Regions from separate parts of the Acinetobacter tibetensis genome, predicted to be linked through region 1. Evidence: predicted binding sites of a transcription regulator. Region 1 holds the regulator's gene; each other region holds the start of a gene.
What was found. The regulator PhoB, encoded in region 1, activates phosphate uptake and scavenging genes when phosphate is short. The targets are predictions, from matches to a motif close to TGTCATNAANCTGTCATAA.
Positions count from the first base shown of each region.

Region 2: M5E07_RS03340 (DNA translocase FtsK) is a predicted target of PhoB. The motif match lies at 2,643-2,661, and genes of this name have one in related genera.
Region 3: M5E07_RS07565 (porin) is a predicted target of PhoB. The motif match lies at 1,686-1,704, and genes of this name have one in related genera.

Region 1 is NZ_CP098732.1:71,896-78,469, forward strand. Features, by position in the region: gene pncB (nicotinate phosphoribosyltransferase) at 1-347, shown strand, start outside; gene M5E07_RS00335 (sulfurtransferase) at 457-1,305, shown strand; gene asd (archaetidylserine decarboxylase) at 1,302-2,153, shown strand; gene phoR (phosphate regulon sensor histidine kinase PhoR) at 2,241-3,599, opposite strand; gene phoB (phosphate regulon transcriptional regulator PhoB) at 3,610-4,320, opposite strand; gene M5E07_RS00355 (TetR/AcrR family transcriptional regulator) at 4,541-5,227, opposite strand; gene M5E07_RS00360 (SDR family NAD(P)-dependent oxidoreductase) at 5,438-6,277, shown strand; gene M5E07_RS00365 (MATE family efflux transporter) at 6,331-6,574, opposite strand, start outside.
Region 2 is NZ_CP098732.1:689,715-696,288, reverse strand. Features, by position in the region: gene M5E07_RS03340 (DNA translocase FtsK) at 1-2,532, opposite strand, end outside; gene trxB (thioredoxin-disulfide reductase) at 2,785-3,738, shown strand; gene aat (leucyl/phenylalanyl-tRNA--protein transferase) at 3,821-4,555, shown strand; gene M5E07_RS03325 (arginyltransferase) at 4,575-5,390, shown strand; gene rimI (ribosomal protein S18-alanine N-acetyltransferase) at 5,440-5,901, opposite strand; gene M5E07_RS03315 (metal-dependent hydrolase) at 6,012-6,574, opposite strand, start outside.
Region 3 is NZ_CP098732.1:1,556,119-1,562,692, forward strand. Features, by position in the region: gene M5E07_RS07560 (methylenetetrahydrofolate reductase C-terminal domain-containing protein) at 1-391, shown strand, start outside; gene M5E07_RS07565 (porin) at 429-1,547, opposite strand; gene M5E07_RS07570 (HIT family protein) at 1,800-2,219, opposite strand; gene M5E07_RS07575 (YARHG domain-containing protein) at 2,264-2,533, opposite strand; gene M5E07_RS07580 (NAD(P)-dependent oxidoreductase) at 3,210-4,082, opposite strand; gene M5E07_RS07585 (alpha/beta fold hydrolase) at 4,093-5,193, opposite strand; gene M5E07_RS07590 (O-succinylhomoserine sulfhydrylase) at 5,328-6,515, shown strand; gene M5E07_RS07595 (YbaB/EbfC family nucleoid-associated protein) at 6,543-6,574, shown strand, end outside.

The DNA.
Region 1 (6,574 bases):
ACAGTGGCGACCCTTTTGTTTGGGGGGATAAAGCCTATGCGCATTACAAAACCTTGAAAATTGACAGCAGAACCAAAATGCTGACCTTCAGTGACGGTTTAAATTTACAAAAAGCTTGGGCATTACATCAATATTTCAAAGACCGTTTCAAAGTCAGTTTTGGGATTGGCACCAATTTGACCAATGATATGGGGCAGACTCCATTGAATATTGTGTTGAAGTTGGTGGAATGTAATGGACAATCGGTGGCGAAAATTTCAGATAGTCCAGGCAAAACCATGACCGATAACGATACCTTTTTGGCCTACTTACGTCAGGTTTTTCAAATTACAGAGCCTGCGCATTAATTGATTTATATTGCTGATTTTCTGCAATGATCTCTAGGAAAATCGGCAGTTGGTAGACATGGGCTTATGCTAAGATCAAGCTGTTGCCAGAACAAAACGTGTAAAAAAGATGACGGAATCTACGCTAAATTTGGGTTTATTAATCGAGGTGGAAGAGCTACTTCCACATTTAGACAATGAAAAATTACGTATCGTGGATTTAAGTCGACGTTCAGTTTATGAGCAGCTACATATTCCACATGCCATTCCGCTTAAGCCCGCACAATTGCTGCGCCAAGAAGAAAATACCACAGGATTATTACCTGATGCTGAAGGCTTGACTGCGCTGATTCAGTATTTGAATATTAGCCCTGAGCATCATGTGGTGGTTTATGATGATGAAGGTGGTGCTTGGGCAGGACGCTTGATCTGGAATTTGCATTGCTTAGGTTTTTATAATACCTCGCTGCTCAATGGCGGTATTCATGCATGGTTAGGGCAAGGTTTTCCCACCACTTCAGAACAGGAGCAATTCGCCCCTGTAGAATCCTTAGTGCAAGTCAATTTGGCTGCGCAAGATCAAGTCCGAATTGAATATCCCGAGTTGCTGTCTTTGGTACAGCAAAACGCCATTCAGCTTTGGGATTGTCGAACTGAAGATGAATATACGGGTTTAAGATTAGCAGCGCGACGCGGTGGTCACATTCCAAATGCGCGCCATTTTGAATGGAGTACTGCACTTAACCGTGAAAATCATTTAAAATTGCATGCTTTAGAACGCACACAACAACGCTTAGAACAACAAGGTTTCAATTTACAAGAACCTGTCGTGGTGTACTGCCAGTCACATCATCGTTCAGGTTTGGCTTATATTTTGGGTCGTGTATTGGGTTGGAATATTCGAGCTTATGATGGTGCGTGGAGTGAATGGGGCAATCGCCTCGATAGTCCAATCGTTACTGGAGAGTTACCGTCTTGAGCCTCACCTCACGTTTAACAAAACAATTTTTTATTCAGGCGCAACGCGTTGTGCCACAACATCAACTCTCGCGTGTGGTCGGGAAGATTGCTGCCAGTGAACATCCATTGATTAAAAACACGGCAATTTCTGCATTTAAAGCGCAATATGGCATTGATATGTCGATTGCAGAGCAAAAAAATGCGTTGAAATACAAATCATTCAATGAGTTCTTTACCCGTGCTTTGCAAGATGGTGTGCGTGAGATTGATGCCGATGAGACGAGCATTGTGTCACCTGCCGATGGGGCAATTTCACAACTGGGCCATATTGAATCTGGTGAAGTGTTCCAAGCCAAAGGGCAAAGTTTCTCTGTAGAAAAGCTGATTGCGGATCCTCAATTAGCAGAGCCATTTAAACAGGGTGAATTTGCAACGGTATATTTATCTCCGCGCGATTATCACCGTGTACATATGCCGTTTGCAGGTACGCTCACCGAAACTTTATATGTGCCGGGTGAATTGTTCTCTGTGAACCAAACCACGGCAGAAAATATTCCAGGTTTGTTTGCACGTAATGAGCGTATGGTGTGTTTGTTTGATACCGAGTTGGGGCGTATGGCCGTGGTGTTAGTCGGTGCGATGATTGTGGCAGGCATTGAAACAGTTGCGACAGGCAAAGTGAAACCGACTGGGCGTTTAGAGTTAAACCAGCACAATCTTTTCCTTGAAAAAGGCGCAGAGCTAGGGCGTTTTTACTTAGGTTCAACCGCGATTGTCTTGTTTGAACACAATAAAATGCAGTGGGATGCGCAGTTTAAAGCCAATTCGACGGTAGTGATGGGCGAAGCATTGGGGCATACCCTGTAATGATGCCTTTGAGATGGTTGTCGTATGCAACCATCTCAATCCCTATTTTTTAAATCATATAATAATCATTTCTGAGTAAAACAATTTTTAGCTCATGTGATACAGGCGCTCTTTCGGGAACACCACTTTAAAGGTCGAGCCTTGATTCTCTTTGGATTCAATTTCTAAATGTGCGTTGTGCTGCATCAGTACGTGTTTCACAATTGCCAGTCCTAAACCCGTTCCACCTGTTTGACGACTACGTGCGCTATCCACACGATAAAAGCGTTCGGTTAAGCGTGGCAAATGTTTTGGATCAATACCAATACCTGTATCTTCAACCGTGAAATAACCATGTTCGCCATCATCATGCCAACCCATGGTAATGGTACCGCCTTTCGGGGTGTATTTAATCGCATTGGTAATGAGATTGCTAAACGCACTGGCCAATTCGGTATCTGAACCAATGAGGTCGCAATGACTGTCGATGTCCAAATTCAGGGTATGGCCATAATCCACATTATAAGCCTGCGCATCATCGAATAACTGATTCATCAGGCTTGGCATTTCAATAATCTGGTTTTTGGCAATTTGCTTATTATTTTCCAAACGGGATAACAGCAAGAGGTCATTGACCAAGGCATTCATACGTTTGGTCTGCGCCTGCATTTGCTCAAACGCACGCTTCCAGCGTGGATTTAAATCTTCTTGGTCGGTAAAGGTTTCAATATAACCACTGAGTACCGTTAAAGGCGTGCGTAATTCATGTGAAATATTATCGACAAAATCTTTACGCATTTGCTCCAGATTGTGCATCCGAGTCACGTCATACGCCACTAAAAGACGGCTTTCACCGCCAAAGCGAGTCATTTTGATTTGTACGTAATGATCTTCAAACACTGAGGATTTCATTTTAATCCCGTCAGGGATTTGATCGCTTTGTTTGAAATATTCAATAAAACTCGGCTGGCGTAGAATGGTCATGATATTGCGACCACGATCTAGTGACTGAATACCGAGTAGTTTTTCCGCCGCGGGATTCCACCATTCAATTTGATGCGACTCATCAATTAACACCACCGCTTCCGCCAGTGCCACCAAAGAGGATTGTGCACGGTCAATCAAGCCGACCATTTCAGCCTGAACAATACGTTCTTGGCGCTGTGCACGATAGACATTAAATAATAATGCTCCCCAGATGCCATTTAAATTAGGCGGAACATCATAAGGACGGTTGGAAATCCATTCATTGACCAAGTACAAAGAACGCAGTTGGAAACCGAAAAAAATGGTAAAAGCGGTAAAAATACAAACCCAAAAATACCCGATGCCAAACCCGATTAAGCTTGCAATGAGCAGTAGAAACGCCAGTAAACGTAAATCTTGTTTGGCAAATATCCATAAACTGCTGTAACGGAATTTTTGATGCTCACGCGCCAGTTCGGGGACAGGGTAGGGTTCATACATAAAACTAAAATTAACCTAAAGCTACATCAGCACGAGTGGAGAAGCGGTAACCCGTTCCACGCACGGTTTGAACAAAACGGTCTGCACCATAGGGTTCTAAGACTTTGCGTAAACGACGAATATGGACGTCAATGGTACGATCTTCAATATAGACATTGCCACCCCAAACCTGATCAAGCAATTGCGCACGGGTATAAGCACGCTCAGGATGCGTCATGAAGAAGGCCAGCAAACGATATTCAGTTGGCCCCATTTCTAGAATGTTATTGCTAAAACTGACGCGTTGGCTGACTGGGTCAAGCAATAAACCATTGGCATCAATGGTTTTTTCGCCGCTTAGAGCATTGGCGCGACGCAGCACTGCTTTAATGCGCGATACCAATTCACGCGTCGAAAAAGGTTTGGTCATGTAGTCATCTGCACCTGCATCGAGACCTTGGACTTTATGGTCTTCTTCTCCGCGTGCAGTCAGCATAATGACTGGAATTTCAGATAAGTTTTCATCGCGTTTAAGGCGACGACAGAGATCGACACCGCTGACACCACCAGGCATCATCCAGTCGAGCAGAATTAACGCTGGGCGTTGATCGACAATCATTTGATGCGCCTGTTTTGCATCTTCTGCCTGTAAGCATTGAAAGCCTGCCATATCCAAAGAGGTATGAATCATCTCTCGAATTGGAAGTTCGTCATCGACGATTAGTATGTAGTCATCTTTCACAACGCAATATCCTATTGATGATAACGGTAGGCCGTTTTTTATTTATGACAGGCTTATTACAAAGATTAATTATGACAGTATCATTGCAGAATAGGGCAGAATCCCAATTTTCGCAAAGTTTTGTGACAATTTTTAGTCGAATTCATGAACAATTTTAGACAGGCGTAGAGGCGGTCATAAAATTAGAGTCAATTTTTTGTAAAAATTAAATCGCTGTAATTTAATTTTTTTTCTCAGAAAATGATTCGAGTAGGGCTAAGAAAACCACCCGACATGATGCCAATACATCTTCCAGAGACTGTTTAAAGCCACTGATGACCCAACGAATCGCAATCTGGGTAACATAACCATTTAAGCCTGTAGAAACCCATGAAATTTCACGTTCTGAATGCGGGATATTCGGCATCATCAACATGACAAAAGCATGAATCATACGGTCAAAACGCAACATGGTTTCGTGAATGGTGGCTTGGTTATGCAGTTCTTGCACCAGCATAGCATCGATATAAATAATACGTGCCATCCGCGGGTTATCTTTGAGCGTGGTGAGTAGGGCAGTTAAGCCAGCATCGACCATTTTTTCATGACTGTTCGAGGCTTGCATAATCGCTTGCATGACATTCTGTTGCAGTTCATCAATCAGTTTTAAAAAGATGGTTTGGAAGAGTTGATCACTTTTTTTAAAGGATTCATAAAAATAGCGTTCGGTCAGTTTGGCTTCATTGCAAATGTCTTTGACCGTGACGGCAAAAAAACCATGGGTGCCATAAACTTCAATACCCGCTTCGATGAGTTTTTCACGACGTGCCTGTTGACGCTCAGTCAAAGAGAGTCCTTTAAACTGGCGTTCTTTATTTTTTAACGGTTGGTTATTTTTTCCTGCATCGTTGGTATTGGAATAAGTCATAAAGATAAAACGTAGCAAAGACCGCCTATAGTTTAACAACAATTGCTGCAAATGCCTAAATTAAACGCGGAATTTGGCCGAAAGGAGATTCATCAGACATTTATTGACAATGGTTATTGTCAAATTTATATTGAGAGAGTCTTTCGCGTCATGCATAAAAGAATGGGGGTAGCTTTGTCATACCGCCTTAGGAACCAATAAGGAAAGAAAATGAAAACATTTAACAATAAAGTCGCCGCTGTAACAGGTGCGGGTTCAGGGATTGGTCAACAGTTGGCATTACTTTTAGCTCAACAAGGTTGTCACCTTTCTTTAAGTGATATTAATGAGCAAGGTTTGGCAAAAACCGTAGAATTACTCAAAGACAGCAATGTACGAGTGACCACCAAAAAACTGGATGTGTCGGATCGTGAAGCCATACGTACTTGGGCAGAAGAAACAGTACAAAATCATGGTTCAGTCAATATGATTTTTAACAATGCTGGGGTGGCATTGGGTTCGACCGTTGAAGGGGCGAGTTATGATGAACTAGAATGGATTGTGGGGATTAATTTTTGGGGTGTGGTGTACGGGACCAAAGAGTTTTTGCCTTTGATTAAGCAAACAGGCGATGGTCATATCATCAACATTTCTAGCTTATTCGGTTTAACGGCTCAACCCACCCAATCGGCTTATAATGCCACCAAGTTTGCAGTTCGTGGTTTTACCGAATCCTTACGTCAGGAACTGGATATTGAAAACTGTGGGGTTAGCGCGCTGTGTGTACATCCAGGTGGTATTCGCACCAATATTGCCAATGATGCGCGTATGAATGACAGCTTGCGCAGCTTGGGGATGAATCCAGAAAAATCGGCACGCACATTTAACAAGTTATTACGTATTCCACCAGAAGAAGCTGCACGTCAAATTTTAGCTGCGGTACAAAAGGATAAGCGTCGTGTTTTGATTGGTAATGATGCAAAATCATTAGATTTGATACAGCGTATTTTGCCGACAGGCTACCAAAAGGTGACTGCTATGGCGACGACGTTGAGTAAACGTTTCAAATAAAAGGTGATACGTGTTGATCTGAGGATCAGCACGTTTTTTCAGCCAATCAGCCATTAAATTAAGGTTTGTATGGTTTTCTTTTTCCAGACAAATTGGTAATACAGACCTTGCATCACACATAGGCAGACAAAGGCAAGTGCATAGGCATACCATATACCTTGCAGTCCCCACCAGTCACTAAATAAATAAGCGCAGGGGACTTCAATAGCAATAATGGCAACAATGTTGATGATCATCGGAACGGTGACGGTACCACTGGCACGCATAATCGACGCGAAAATTGCGCTGGCACCAAAG
Region 2 (6,574 bases), 620 kb from region 1:
ACGCGATTTTTGTGCCAAACGTGTAATCATTTCCTCAGCTTTTTTACCCACCTGCATAATCATATCGGCAAATTCATCTGCCACAATCACAATCGAAGGTAACGGCGCCAAGCGTGGTGCGCGCTCACCCACAACAGAGTCACTGGCTTTCCATGTCGGATCAATTAGGTCTTCCCCATTCGCCAATGCTTCTTCAACCTTACGGTTATAGTCCGCCAGTTTACGAATTTTAAGGAATGACATGAGCTTGTAACGACGCTCCATTTCATTCACACACCAATTCAATGCACTGACAGCATCTTTCATGTCTGTCACGACAGGGGTGAGTAAATGTGGAATATCATTGTAGTTGGCCAGTTCTAATTGTTTTGGGTCAATCATAATGAGGCGCAATTGATCGGGTGTATATTTCAACAGCATCGATAAGATCATCGAGTTCACAGCAACAGACTTACCTGAACCTGTGGTACCTGCAACCAGCATATGTGGCGCCTTACCTAAATCGGTAATCACAGGATTACCCGAAATGTCTTTACCCATGGCCATTGAAAGTAAACCCGCTGGATCGCGATAAGTCGGTGTTTCCAATAATTCGATAAGACGCACCATTTCACGTGCACTATTTGGAACTTCAATTCCAATGTAAGGCTTACCCGGAATTACTTCTACTACACGCACCGAAGCCATCGACATCGAACGTGCCAAGTCCTTCGAAATATTGGTGACTTTAGAGGCTTTAACCCCAGGTGCTAAATCCAATTCGAACCGCGTCACGACAGGTCCAGGTTGAGCTTCCATTACTTTGGCTTTAACATTGAACTCTTGCAATTTAATTTCTAGTAATTCTGAAAGACGTTCCAATTGTTCAGCAGTGAAGTTGACTTTTTTATTCGGATCGACACGATCGAGCAAATCCAATCCAGGTAGCGTAGACAAATCACGACGTTTTTGTGCGACCTGCATAGCACGAGACATGGGTCGTCCTGAAGCATCCGTCAATGGTGCATCAAAATCAAACTCATCTTCCTCTTGAGGTTTACCTGCAGTTTCTTGCCAAGCTTCAATGAAGGCCTCTTTTGACAACTCAGCTTTGCTCTGTTCAGTAAAACGCTCTGACACCTCTACAGCAGTGTGCTGTATTGGCGTTTGAACAAAGGCTGATGATTGTGCATAAGAAGATGCTGTACGCTGCTCGACCACAGTGGACTCTGCATGTTGTTCTTTTGCATCAAAATCATCCAGAAAACGATCTAATTCATCGTTCAATAAGCGTGCCTTAACAGCCTCTTCTGCAACCCCTGCTACAGCAGGCATACTCAAAATTGAAGCATCTACTACAGCGAGATCAGGTATTGTTGTAGACTGAATAGCTTGAACTTCGCTACGTTGGAATGGGCTATGTACATCCGAAGCCACCTTACCACTAGGTACCGCAGCAAGTAGCTCATCAAAAATCTCATCATCATCCCAATCAAGATTATTTTTGACTGGTTTTGGAGAAGGTTCAAGTTGAACATCAACAGGATATTGACGCTCTACGACAGAATTGAAATCATGCTTAGGAATAACTGTTTCATCTTCAGCGGCTTTTAATAATGCCTCAATATCTTGTTTATGTAGTTGATCATTATTGGTATTTAAGGCACGCCAAACTTCACCTGTGGCAATAGTGCGCTGGCTGTCTTGTTCAAGTTGATGCGCTTTGGCGATGGTTTTTTCAAACTCTTCATCGTCGTCTAAATCGAACTCATTCGGTTGATTCAATTGAGACTCTTTCTGTACCATATCATCAAACAAACGCTCAGCCGCCACACCTGCAATAAATGGTTGTTCCACAGGGGCTTTAGATAGATTGGTATCCTCTAATTCGGTTTGATTTGAGACTTTACTTGGTGCGACTGCAATCACCTGTTTTTTGACTTGAGGTGTGGTACGGTCAAAATCAGATTCACTCTCTGGTACATTTTTATAAAATAAATCTTGTAAATACGCAGGCGTAGCTCGCAAGGTATCCCATGTTTTGTTCCACTTTACCCCAAAGGCCAAAGTAAATAACACCAGCCAAAACACAATTAAGAACAGCACAGCGCCATAAATAGTCAGAAGTTGGCTCAGGCTTTGCCCCAACTCATAGCCAATAATGCCACCAGAGGCATTGGCTAAAGTATCCGCAGGCACTTCCCAAAATAAAAATAATAAGGTTGCTGTCGCCAACAAAATAAAAAATTGGGCCGCATAACGAAATGGTCGGTTCAGAAAACTGCGCGGCCACCACACCTGAATTGCTTCAATAAATAAGAAGAGTGGGATGAGCAGACTTGCCCAACCTAAAAATCCAAACAATAAATCTGAAATCCATGCTCCAGCGACACCACTTGCATTGGAAACCTGTTGGGTATCACTGGAGATATGCATCCAACCTGGATCAAAAGGTGTATAAGTGACTGTTGCAAGGAACAGATAAATCCCAAATGAGACTAAAAATAATGTCATCATTAAGCGCTGTGCATAAGCACCTGACACCGCAGTCATACTCTGTCCTGTAAGCATTTTTTCATTCATGTTTTTTTGGAAAACAACCTGAATTTGTTTCTTAATAAAACCTGATATTATGCACCTGTTCACGTAAAAAAGATGCAAGATTATGAGGGCTTGTTGTTAACTTTATTCTATATAGCTCAAACCGATTTGCATGATCAATATTACCCACATTGAACACACACAACTGTTATACACTTTCACGTATAATTTCATAAATTTTGAAAGAAAAAAAGGATGTCGCGAATGAGCGCTCGTCACTCACGATTAATTATTTTAGGTTCGGGTCCTGCAGGTTACAGCGCTGCAGTTTATGCTGCACGTGCCAATTTAAAACCAATGCTGATTGCTGGCTTACAATTGGGTGGTCAATTAACCACGACAACGGAAGTGGATAACTGGCCGGGTGACCCAGAAGGTTTAACGGGTCCTGCTTTAATGGAACGTATGCAAGCCCATGCAGAACGTTTTGGCACAGAAATCGTGTATGACCACATCAATGAAGTTGACCTGAGTGTTCGCCCATTTGTTCTTAAAGGCGATATGGAAGAGTTCACTTGTGATGCACTGATTATCTCAACGGGTGCAACTGCACAGTATTTAGGCTTAGAGTCAGAAGCAAAATTCATGGGGCAAGGCGTCAGTGCTTGTGCAACTTGTGATGGTTTCTTCTATAAAAACCAAAAAGTCATGGTGGTCGGTGGTGGTAATACCGCAGTCGAAGAAGCACTCTACCTGTCTAACATTGCTTCACACGTGACGCTTGTGCATCGTCGTGACAGCTTACGTTCAGAAAAAATCCTACAGGACCATTTATTTGAAAAAGAAAAAGAAGGCAAAATTAGCATTCTTTGGAACAACCAAGTTGATGAAGTCTTAGGTGATAACACGGGTGTAACTTCGGTACGCTTAAAATCAACTGTAGATGCAAGCACACAAGATATTGATGTCCAAGGTTTATTCGTGGCGATTGGTCACAAACCAAATACAGGCATGTTTGAAGGTCAACTCAACTTACGTGATGGCTACATTCAAGTGCAAAGTGGCACCTCTGGCAATGCGACTGCAACCTCGGTTGCAGGTGTATTCGCAGCAGGCGACGTTGCAGATAGCATTTACCGCCAAGCAATCACTTCAGCAGGTTCAGGCTGTATGGCTGCACTTGATGCTGAAAAATATTTAGATGCGCTAGGTTCATAATCTTTTGCATCTATTAAAACCGTCCGAAAAGGGCGGTTTTTTTATGTATGATAGCGTAAAGAATAACTCCCTGAACTCAATCATGCAGCATACTTTAGCACCGTCCGAATACTTATTTCCCGATCCGATTGATTCAGATCCAGAAGGACATGGACTGATTTGCATTGGCGCAGATCTCTCCCCCTCTACCCTCTTTGAAGCCTATACCCACGGTCTTTTTCCATGGTTTTCTGAAGGTGAACCTATTTGCTGGTGGTGTCCCGAGCCGCGCTGCATTATTCGACCTGAGCAATATCATCCGAGTAAATCCCTGCTGCGGAATATGAAAAAGCATGACTATAAAATCACCATTAATCATGCTTTTGAATCAGTCATTCGCTCCTGTGCCCTGCCTCGCAGTTATGCAAATGACACGTGGATTTCCGAAGATATCATTCAAGGTTATTTAGGTATGTTTTCAGCAGGTTATGCCTATAGTGTGGAAGTGTGGGAACAGGATCAGCTTGTCGGTGGGCTGTATGGTGTGAGCATCGGCAAAGGCTGCTTTGGCGAATCGATGTTCAGCATCCGTACTGACGTGTCTAAAATGGCATTTTATACCCTGATGTTGCTTGGGCAAGAAAATCAGTTAGCTTGGATTGACTGTCAATTGGTGAATGATCATTTGCTTAGCCTTGGCGCTTGTACAATTTCTCGACAAGCGTATTTAAATTCGTTACAAGATATTATAAAACAACCCTCTCTCGATTGGAAAAAGTATCAAGAGGGTGTATTTTCAAGTAAAAGAATAGCGTTATCTTCGCAATTAATCGAATGAAAACAATAGAGGGATCTTTATGAATTCATATCACCCGAAGTCCCTGTTAAATGATTTACAGTACTATATTACGCCACCGCATGAATGCAGTTATCTTGAAAAGAAATCTGCCCGTATGGTTTTTCTAGATCCTGCACATCGGATTGATGTCGTGACCTTGTCTGAACTTTCACGCGTTGGTTTTCGTCGTAGTGGAGACTTTGTTTACCGTCCCGAATGCCATTTATGTCGTCAATGCTTGTCTTGTCGCGTTCCTGTCCAAGAGTTTCAAATGAACAGCAAGCAAAAAAAAGCTTGGAAACGCAATCAAGATCTGACGGTGAAAATTACTCAACCGAAAGATGCGGGTGATGTACATTATGCTTTATATGAACGCTACATTCGTGAACGCCATGCCGACGGTGATATGTTCCCCCCTAGCTACGACCAGTTTGAAAAATTTCTGATTCATACCTGCACTGAAAGTTTTTTTCTGGAACTGTGGAAAGATGAGCAGTTGCTCTGCGTTTCGACCTGTGACCAACTTGATGATGGTCTGTCTGCGGTATATACCTTTTTTGACCCCGATGAAAATCGCCGCTCATTAGGGGCTTTTGCCATCATGAAACAAATTGAATATGCACAACAACAGCAATTGGACTATGTCTATTTAGGTTACTGGGTGCCACATTCCAATAAAATGAATTATAAGTCGCAATACACGCCACTAGAATTATTGCTCGATGGGCAATGGCGTCGTATTAATCGCTCACTCAGTGCAGAAGAGATTCAACTTTTGGGAAACTCATTAATGACCACACTCCCCTCTGGTTGGAACAATTCAATCATTAAATAAGCTTGATATTTTGATGGAGTCGATTCACCCCATCGCATAAGTATTTAAATCATGATTTGAATAACTGAGAAAAATCGTCCGTACAAGCTTTAACCATAATAATGGCATGCTCACGCCCACCATTTGAGCTTGGATAATAATTTTTACGCAAATCAATCTGATGGAAACCTGACTTCTCATACAGAGCTATTGCAGCTTGATTGCTTTCCCGTACTTCCAAGAAAATTTGCACGGGTTGATTCTTCAGTAAAGCAATTGACTCATCTAAAAGCCGATAACCCAAACCCTTGCCCTGCTGATTAGGATGAATCGCCATCAATAATAAATTTGCTTCGTCCAAAACAGGTTGTAAGATACAAAAACCAACCACCTGCCCTTGCTGTTCAATCACGGTACTGTGATAAGAATCTATCGATTCTTTAAATTGTTGTTCCTTCCAAGGATGGGTTTGAACCAGTTGTTCAATTGCGGTCACTGCCGCGAGATCAGAGGGATGCATTGAACGTATCATGTGTAGAAACAACTTTTTAATTCAGTCGCTTATATTATAAAACATCAACTCACAACACAAATACAAAAAAAGGGCAATTTTGTTTGCCCTTTACAATATAAGTACTCGAATCAGAATCCCAATTTTAGTTTCCATTCTGCCAATAACTGATCTGTATTGCTATCATTTGGATGAAAATTAGGGCGGAAGAAATCTAATAGCTCAGGAATTTGGCGAGTGATAAAACCTTTACCGCCATACATAAATTTCAACATGCGCTTACTGTCTTTCAATGTCAATTTCCCGTCAGTTTTCATTAATTGAGCGGTAAAATAAGATTGTGTTATAAAAATGAGTGTCATAGCAAGAATCATGGCTGTTGCACGCATTGCATATGCTTTCAGACCACGCCCATACATTGCTGTATAAACATCAAACACAACTGCTTTATGTTCATTTTCTTCAATTGCATGCCACATCCATAACTGATACATGGTTTTATTGTTAAAAATGGCCTGAACATCTTCATTTTGTAATAATTCAGCAGCAATGACTGCGGTAAAATGCTCTAACGCACACGTTCCTGTTAAATCAATCATTTCCTTGCTAAAACCAAATGGCTTTAGTAATTGAGCAACGACTTTTGTGCCTGTTTTAATGACTTTTGCTGTCTGATTTTCCATCGTTCTAACAT
Region 3 (6,574 bases), 1.5 Mb from region 1:
AATGTTTGACTCCAAGATTGCGCGGAACGTAGGAAGCAAATTTTTTAATCCTAAGCTTTGGTCTGGTCATTTTGCCAATAAATTACTTATAAAGTCTGAATACTTGTCCAAACATGGTGTCGTAGGCTGTGAAAGTTGTGGTCAGTGTCGCCTTGCAGATACTTTATATATCTGTCCTGAAACTTGTCCTAAAGGCTTAGCAAATGGGCCATGTGGAGGCACAACTTTAGATCGTTGTGAGTTTGGAGATCGAGAGTGTATTCATTCGATAAAAGCACGTTTAGCACAGCAAGTGAATCAAATTGATGTGCTTAAAAAGCGCATGATTGATACTGTTTCAATTGAGTCGCGAGGCACGAGTTCTTGGGTAAATTGGTTTAACCCTATATAAAAAACACGCCGAAGCGTGTTTTTTAAAGCGATCAGGATTAGAAGTTATATTCCATACCTGTTCCGATTACAGTGCGTTTGTCGTCATCACTTAACCAATCGCGTTTTTGTTGTGCTACGATGCCGTAGAAACGTGCTTGTTTGTTAATTTTGTAGTCTAAACCAATACCATACTGGTCAATCGTACGATCGTCGTGACCATCACGTGCAGTTTTTGCTGATTGGTATTGTCCTTTTACAGCAAAAGGTGTGTTGCCGATTTTGTAAGTAACTGCTGTAATCCAAGAGTCTTCTTCTAAGCCTTTGTAGTTTGCAGTAATTGCAGCACCAGTTGTCGCATCTGTTTTACCAGTGTTATAAGCAGTTAAGTCATCTTTAGGTTCAGCATGTTGCCATAAGCCACCTAGTACAAGACCTTTAAGACCAATAGTGCTGAAATCATAAGAACCTGTCACACGGTAAGCATCAGAGTAAATATCTTTTAAGCTGTAAGCATTGTATTTGCCTTGGATACCTGAGTTACCAGCAACTGCTAGTGCTAGACCTAAATCTTTATTTTCATAGTTGATTGAAGCTGAAACAGCATCACCAAAACCGTCACGTTTATCATTATTACCTGTTGAACCAGTTGTTACACTAGAAGAACTTTCACCTTGTTGGAACATTACATTGAATGATAAGCCAGCAAGTAATTTAGGGTCAGATTCAAAACCAACGACGTTGTTTGAACGTTCTTCACCATACATGGTGTTGGTGATATCTAAAATTGTGTGGTCATTGAAGATATCTTGATTATTGCCAGCAGCAGTTTTGAAGTAAGAGTCAAATTTACCTACTTTTAGCGCGCCGATACCATCAGTTTTTAAACCGATGAAGCGGTTACGCGCACTAAGGTCTGTATCAGAACCAGAACCATCAGTTGCGATTGCCCATTCTGCTAAATAGATTGCAGATAACTTTTCTGTTAATTTTTCTTCGCCTTTGATGCCGATGCGTGAAGCATTTGAGTTGATTTCAGTGACATCACTCTTACCATCAAAACTTTTGTTATCAACATTGTCGATCGATACATTCAGTTTACCGTACAATGTTGGCGCTGCCTGTGCTGCGTTTAAGCTTAAAGTTGTGACTGCTGCAGCAAGTAGCAATTTTTTCATTGAGATTTCTCCAAAACACGATTTTTATGGCAAGGGCCTACAAACTCTTATTTTCAGCTCGCTTCTGTACAATTCGTTACATAGCTCACCAACTTGCTATGCAGTATCTGTAAACTATGTGACAGCAAAGTGAAAAATAAATGACAGTTTGATGACGAGGTGTGATTGGATAACGCTCAGTTTTATTTTGCTTTTTTACTTAAGATAAAAAAATGGAGCCGAAAGGCTCCATTTGTTGCTTAGATAATCAAATTATGATTCTAACGCAGCTTTAATTTTTTCAGCTTGAGCTTTAATCTTTTCTTGATCGCCCATTTGTGCAGCATGTTTGCCTAACTGATGAACATTGGTCGGAATGAGGTGGAAATGGATGTGCGGAACAGTTTGTCCAGCAGCAGCTCCACTTAATTGCATTAAGATAATGCCATCTACGCCAAGCGCTTGTTCCATTGCACGTGCAATTTTTTGTGTGACCTGAATGGTGTAAGCAGCAGTTTCGGCTGGAAGATCGAGCAAGTTTACTGCTGGAGTTTTAGGAATGACTAGGGTGTGTCCTTCAGCTTGCGGCATGATATCCATAAAAGCAAGAACCTGATCATCTTCATACACTTTGATTGCAGGAAGCTCTCCACGTAGGATTCTTGCAAAAATATTTTGATCATCGTAAGCCATAATTATTCCTTTAACAGTCTCCATTTAAGGAGGTAATTTAGTTGTTATTTACAATTTAATTCTTTCTGACGAGCTTTGATTTCGTCAAGACGTTGCTGTTCTTTGTCTGAAAATTTCGGTTTGGTGGTATAGCAGTTGTCATTACCAAACTTTGCTTTTGCTTCAGGGTCTTTAAAACAGAAACCTTTAGATGCATAGATCACATCATGATCATTTTTGAGTTTTTGACACTCTTGCTCTGGCGTTGCAGCCAAAGTATTTGCACCAATAAGGGTAGATAGACCAGCAAGACAAGCAATAAGCAACTTACTCATAAGAGTTTCCTCATGGTTTGTAACAGTGTATGTTTAATACTTATTACAATATTGGGTTTAATTTGTCATCTTCAATGGCAATAAATTACTCTAACGTAATTCTGTTCAACATGATAGATAAAATTTATATGTATCAATAGTTTTGTAAAGTTAAATTGATAACAAAGGGCTAATTTTTTGTTGCAATTGTATCTAATCGTTCTACGGCATGTTGCGTTATTTGTAAATTGATTGCGCTAAAATTCTTTAGTCATTTAGGGTCTGTAAAGTCACAATGAAATTCAAGTTATTATGCTCATTGGTAAATCGAGTCCAATTCAAAAATGACTTAAATATAGTGGGTTAATTAGTCAATTTTGTATTTAAAATTTTTATAACTGAGTAATATTAATAAATTAGAAGTTGAAGGTAACTATATATTTTATTGACGAATTAGGTGCTTGGATGCATTCATGGTGAGATTCGTCACTATGATAAAATGCTTATTGTAAGATCAAGGGGTTAGATTACTTTCTTTGAATATGGGATTTCAATGAAGAAATAAAGACAGAATGAAAAATTTGGTTCTCTGGAATGTCTAGTGAAATTTCAAAATTCATAGACATTCCAGAGAACCCAAAATACTTTACGATATGAAATAAAAATAAGTATAAGTTATTTATTTTAAATAGAAAAATCACTCTAACGTAATTTTGCTCCAAGATTCATATAATTTTACAGCACTAGAAAAATCACTTTCTGCAGGCGAAAGATCACTTGCTGCTTGTATCAGGCTTTGTGTCAATGCAATTACAGGTGCTGAAAGTTTAGCGTCACGGACTAAATCTAATGCTATTCCAGTATCCTTTGCCAATAACGGTAAAGCAAAGGTAAGAGGGAAGCTACGGTTTAAGACGCGTTGAGGTAAGACGGTCTCAGTCACACCACTTTTACCACTGGATGCATTAATACAATCCAGTGCTTCACCCAAATTTACACCATGTGCTTTTAACGTGGTAAAGCCTTCGGCAACAGAACAGAGGTTAACCGCAAGAAGCATGTTATTCACGGCTTTTACTGCGAAACCAGCACCTGAGTTACCCACATGTTTAATGAGTTTCCCAATCGCTTGCAAGGCAGGGAGGGCTTTTTCGAATGCTTCAGCATCACCACCTACCATTATGGTTAGTGTGGCATTTTCAGCGCCAATGGTTTGACCACTTACAGGGGCATCTAAGAAAGTCACTTGTTGTGTCTGTAAGGCGTCTGCCAGATTTTTAGCGGACTCTGGTACACCACTTGTACAGTCAATCCAAATACTGCCTGCTTTTAACTCTAATCCAGAAATAAGCGCTTCAACATCTTGGCTCGTTGGAAGGCAAGAAAAAATGATGTCTGCCTGAACTGCATCTTGTAAAGAAACAGCAAGGGTTCCATATTCAGTTGCATGTTGTTCGGCTTTGGAAAAATTACGATTCCAAACAAAAACGGTTTCAAAATGTTTAGGGAGATGAGCTGCCATGCGATAGCCCATAGCACCTAAACCGATAAAAGCAACTGAATGAATCATAATTTTTCCTTTATATCTTTGTCGATCTTTGTTCTAACCACGAAGTAAGTTTGGGCCAAAATTGTTCAGCGCTTGCCTTGTTTGACATTAAGCCCAAATGCCCTCCGGGGATAAGAGTAAACGTGACATCTTGACTGTTTGTCAATTCACATAATGGTTTTATTGAAGCTTCAGTAACGAGTTGATCGGTTTGACCTGCACCAATCAACAAAGATGAAGTGATTGAATTTAATTTGATTTGTTTATCTTCAAGCTGAATAACCCCGTGTTTGAGTTCATTCTTTAGCCAAATTTTAAAAATCATGTCTTGGTTAATACCACCAGGATAATCAATCATATTATTGAGAAACTGGCTAATGGTGGCATTTTCACTGATGGTTTCCAAATCATCCAAGTTGTTCAAAAGGGTTTTATAACTTGCATACCAACCTTTAGGGTCCAGAATTTTAAAACCAATTGAATTTAAGCGCCCTGATGTATGAGTAAATTTTTTTGGAATATTGGTAGAAAACAAGAGTTGATTGAGTGTTGTATTTTTTTGGACCAGCCGATACATATTTTGATTCACTTTGCCAATGAATCCAGAAGCATAACTATCAATAGGACTGCCTAAAACAATTAAGTTTTTTACAAAATTAGGCTGTCGCAAAGCACTATAAAGTAAAACAAAAATGCCTGCCATACTCCAGCCATGCAGTGAAATTTGCTCAGATTGAGCATGACTGCGTATCTTGTTAATACAGTCAGGGAGTGCGTAGTCAACGATGGTAAGAAAATGAATATGTCGGTCACGAAAGCGAAACTGCTTCCATTCAACTAAATACACATCAAAACCTTGATTTTGAAAATGCTTTACTAAAGACCGATAAGGAAACAAATCATATATCGCCATATTAATGGCAAAAGGGGCAACAAAAACCAGCGGTTCTAGATAACGCTTTGAGACAGATGGATAGTAACGCACTTTAGCATAATCATTGTGTGCGACAATTTCATAAGGTGTACTTTCAGACAGAATAAGTGAATGTTGCTTAAAGACGCGTGTAGATAAGTTTTTAAGTTGGATTTTCTGACTGGCGATCCGTTGTTTTAGTTTTGTTGTCGCGGGCATATTTATTGACCTACTTGAAGATTTGCTCGAAGTCTAAACGATAATTTTATATTTTACCTTGACCTGAAATGCCGTAGACGCTCAAAATGTTGGCAATTATTCACAAAGGCAGTTCTGAGAACTGAATCGTAGAAATGAGCCAATACGACGACATCGAATATCAATTAGACACTTTAGCGATTCGTACCGGTCACACACGTACTTTTGAAGGTGAGCATAGTGAGCCAATTTTTCTAACATCTTCTTTCGTATGCGAAAATGCGGCAGATGCGGCAGCCAAATTTTCAGGACAAATTGAAGGTAATACTTATTCACGTTATACCAACCCTACTGTACAGGCATTTGAAAAACGTTTAGCTGTATTAGATGGTGCTGAACGTGCAGTGGCAACCAGTTCTGGTATGGCAGCAGTTCATGCTGTGACTTTGGCTTATTTAAAAGCGGGTGATCATGTCGTGTGTTCACGTGCTGTCTTTGGTTCGATCATTTCGCTGTTTGAAAAATATGTCATCAAATTTGGTGTCGATGTAACATTTGTAGACTTGGAAGATTTAGATGGTTGGAAACAAGCGATTCGTCCCAATACACGTCTTTTATTTATTGAAACACCATCAAACCCATTGGCTCAAGTGGGGGATATGCAGGCGATTGCTGATATTGCCCATGCACATAATGCTTTATTTGCAGTCGATAATACTTTCTGTACCCCAATCTTACAGCAACCAATTAAGTTCGGCGCAGACCTGATTATCTATTCATCAACGAAATATATTGATGGTCAGGGTCGTGCTTTAGGTGGTGCGGTTGTGGGTAAGGATAAATTGGTTGAAGAGATTAACGGTGTTATTCGTACACTCGGTAATTCTATGAGCCCGTTTAATGCGTGGATCTTCTTAAAAGGTTTAGAAACTTTAAGTTTACGCATGAAAGCACATTGTACCAGTGCACAGAAATTAGCAGAATGGCTCGATGCGCACCCAAAAGTTGAAAAAGTGTATTACGCGGGTTTACCAAACCATGAAGGGCATGAACTGGCGAAGAAACAACAATCTGGTTTTGGTGGTGTGGTTTCTTTTGTTGTGAAAGGCGAGCGTGAAGGGGCTTGGACGGTTATCGACAACACTCGCTTCTTATCGATTACGAGTAACTTGGGAGATGTTAAATCAACGATTACCCATCCTGCGACTACATCGCACGGCAGAATGTCGGCTGAGGCTAAACAAGCAGCAGGTATTCGTGAAGGTTTAATTCGTGTTTCTGTTGGTTTAGAAGATATTGATGATATTATTCGTGATATCGCACGTGGTTTAGACTTAATCTAATTTTTAATTTTATGTTCGGAGATTTTTATGAACATTAATATGCTGATGCAACAAGCACA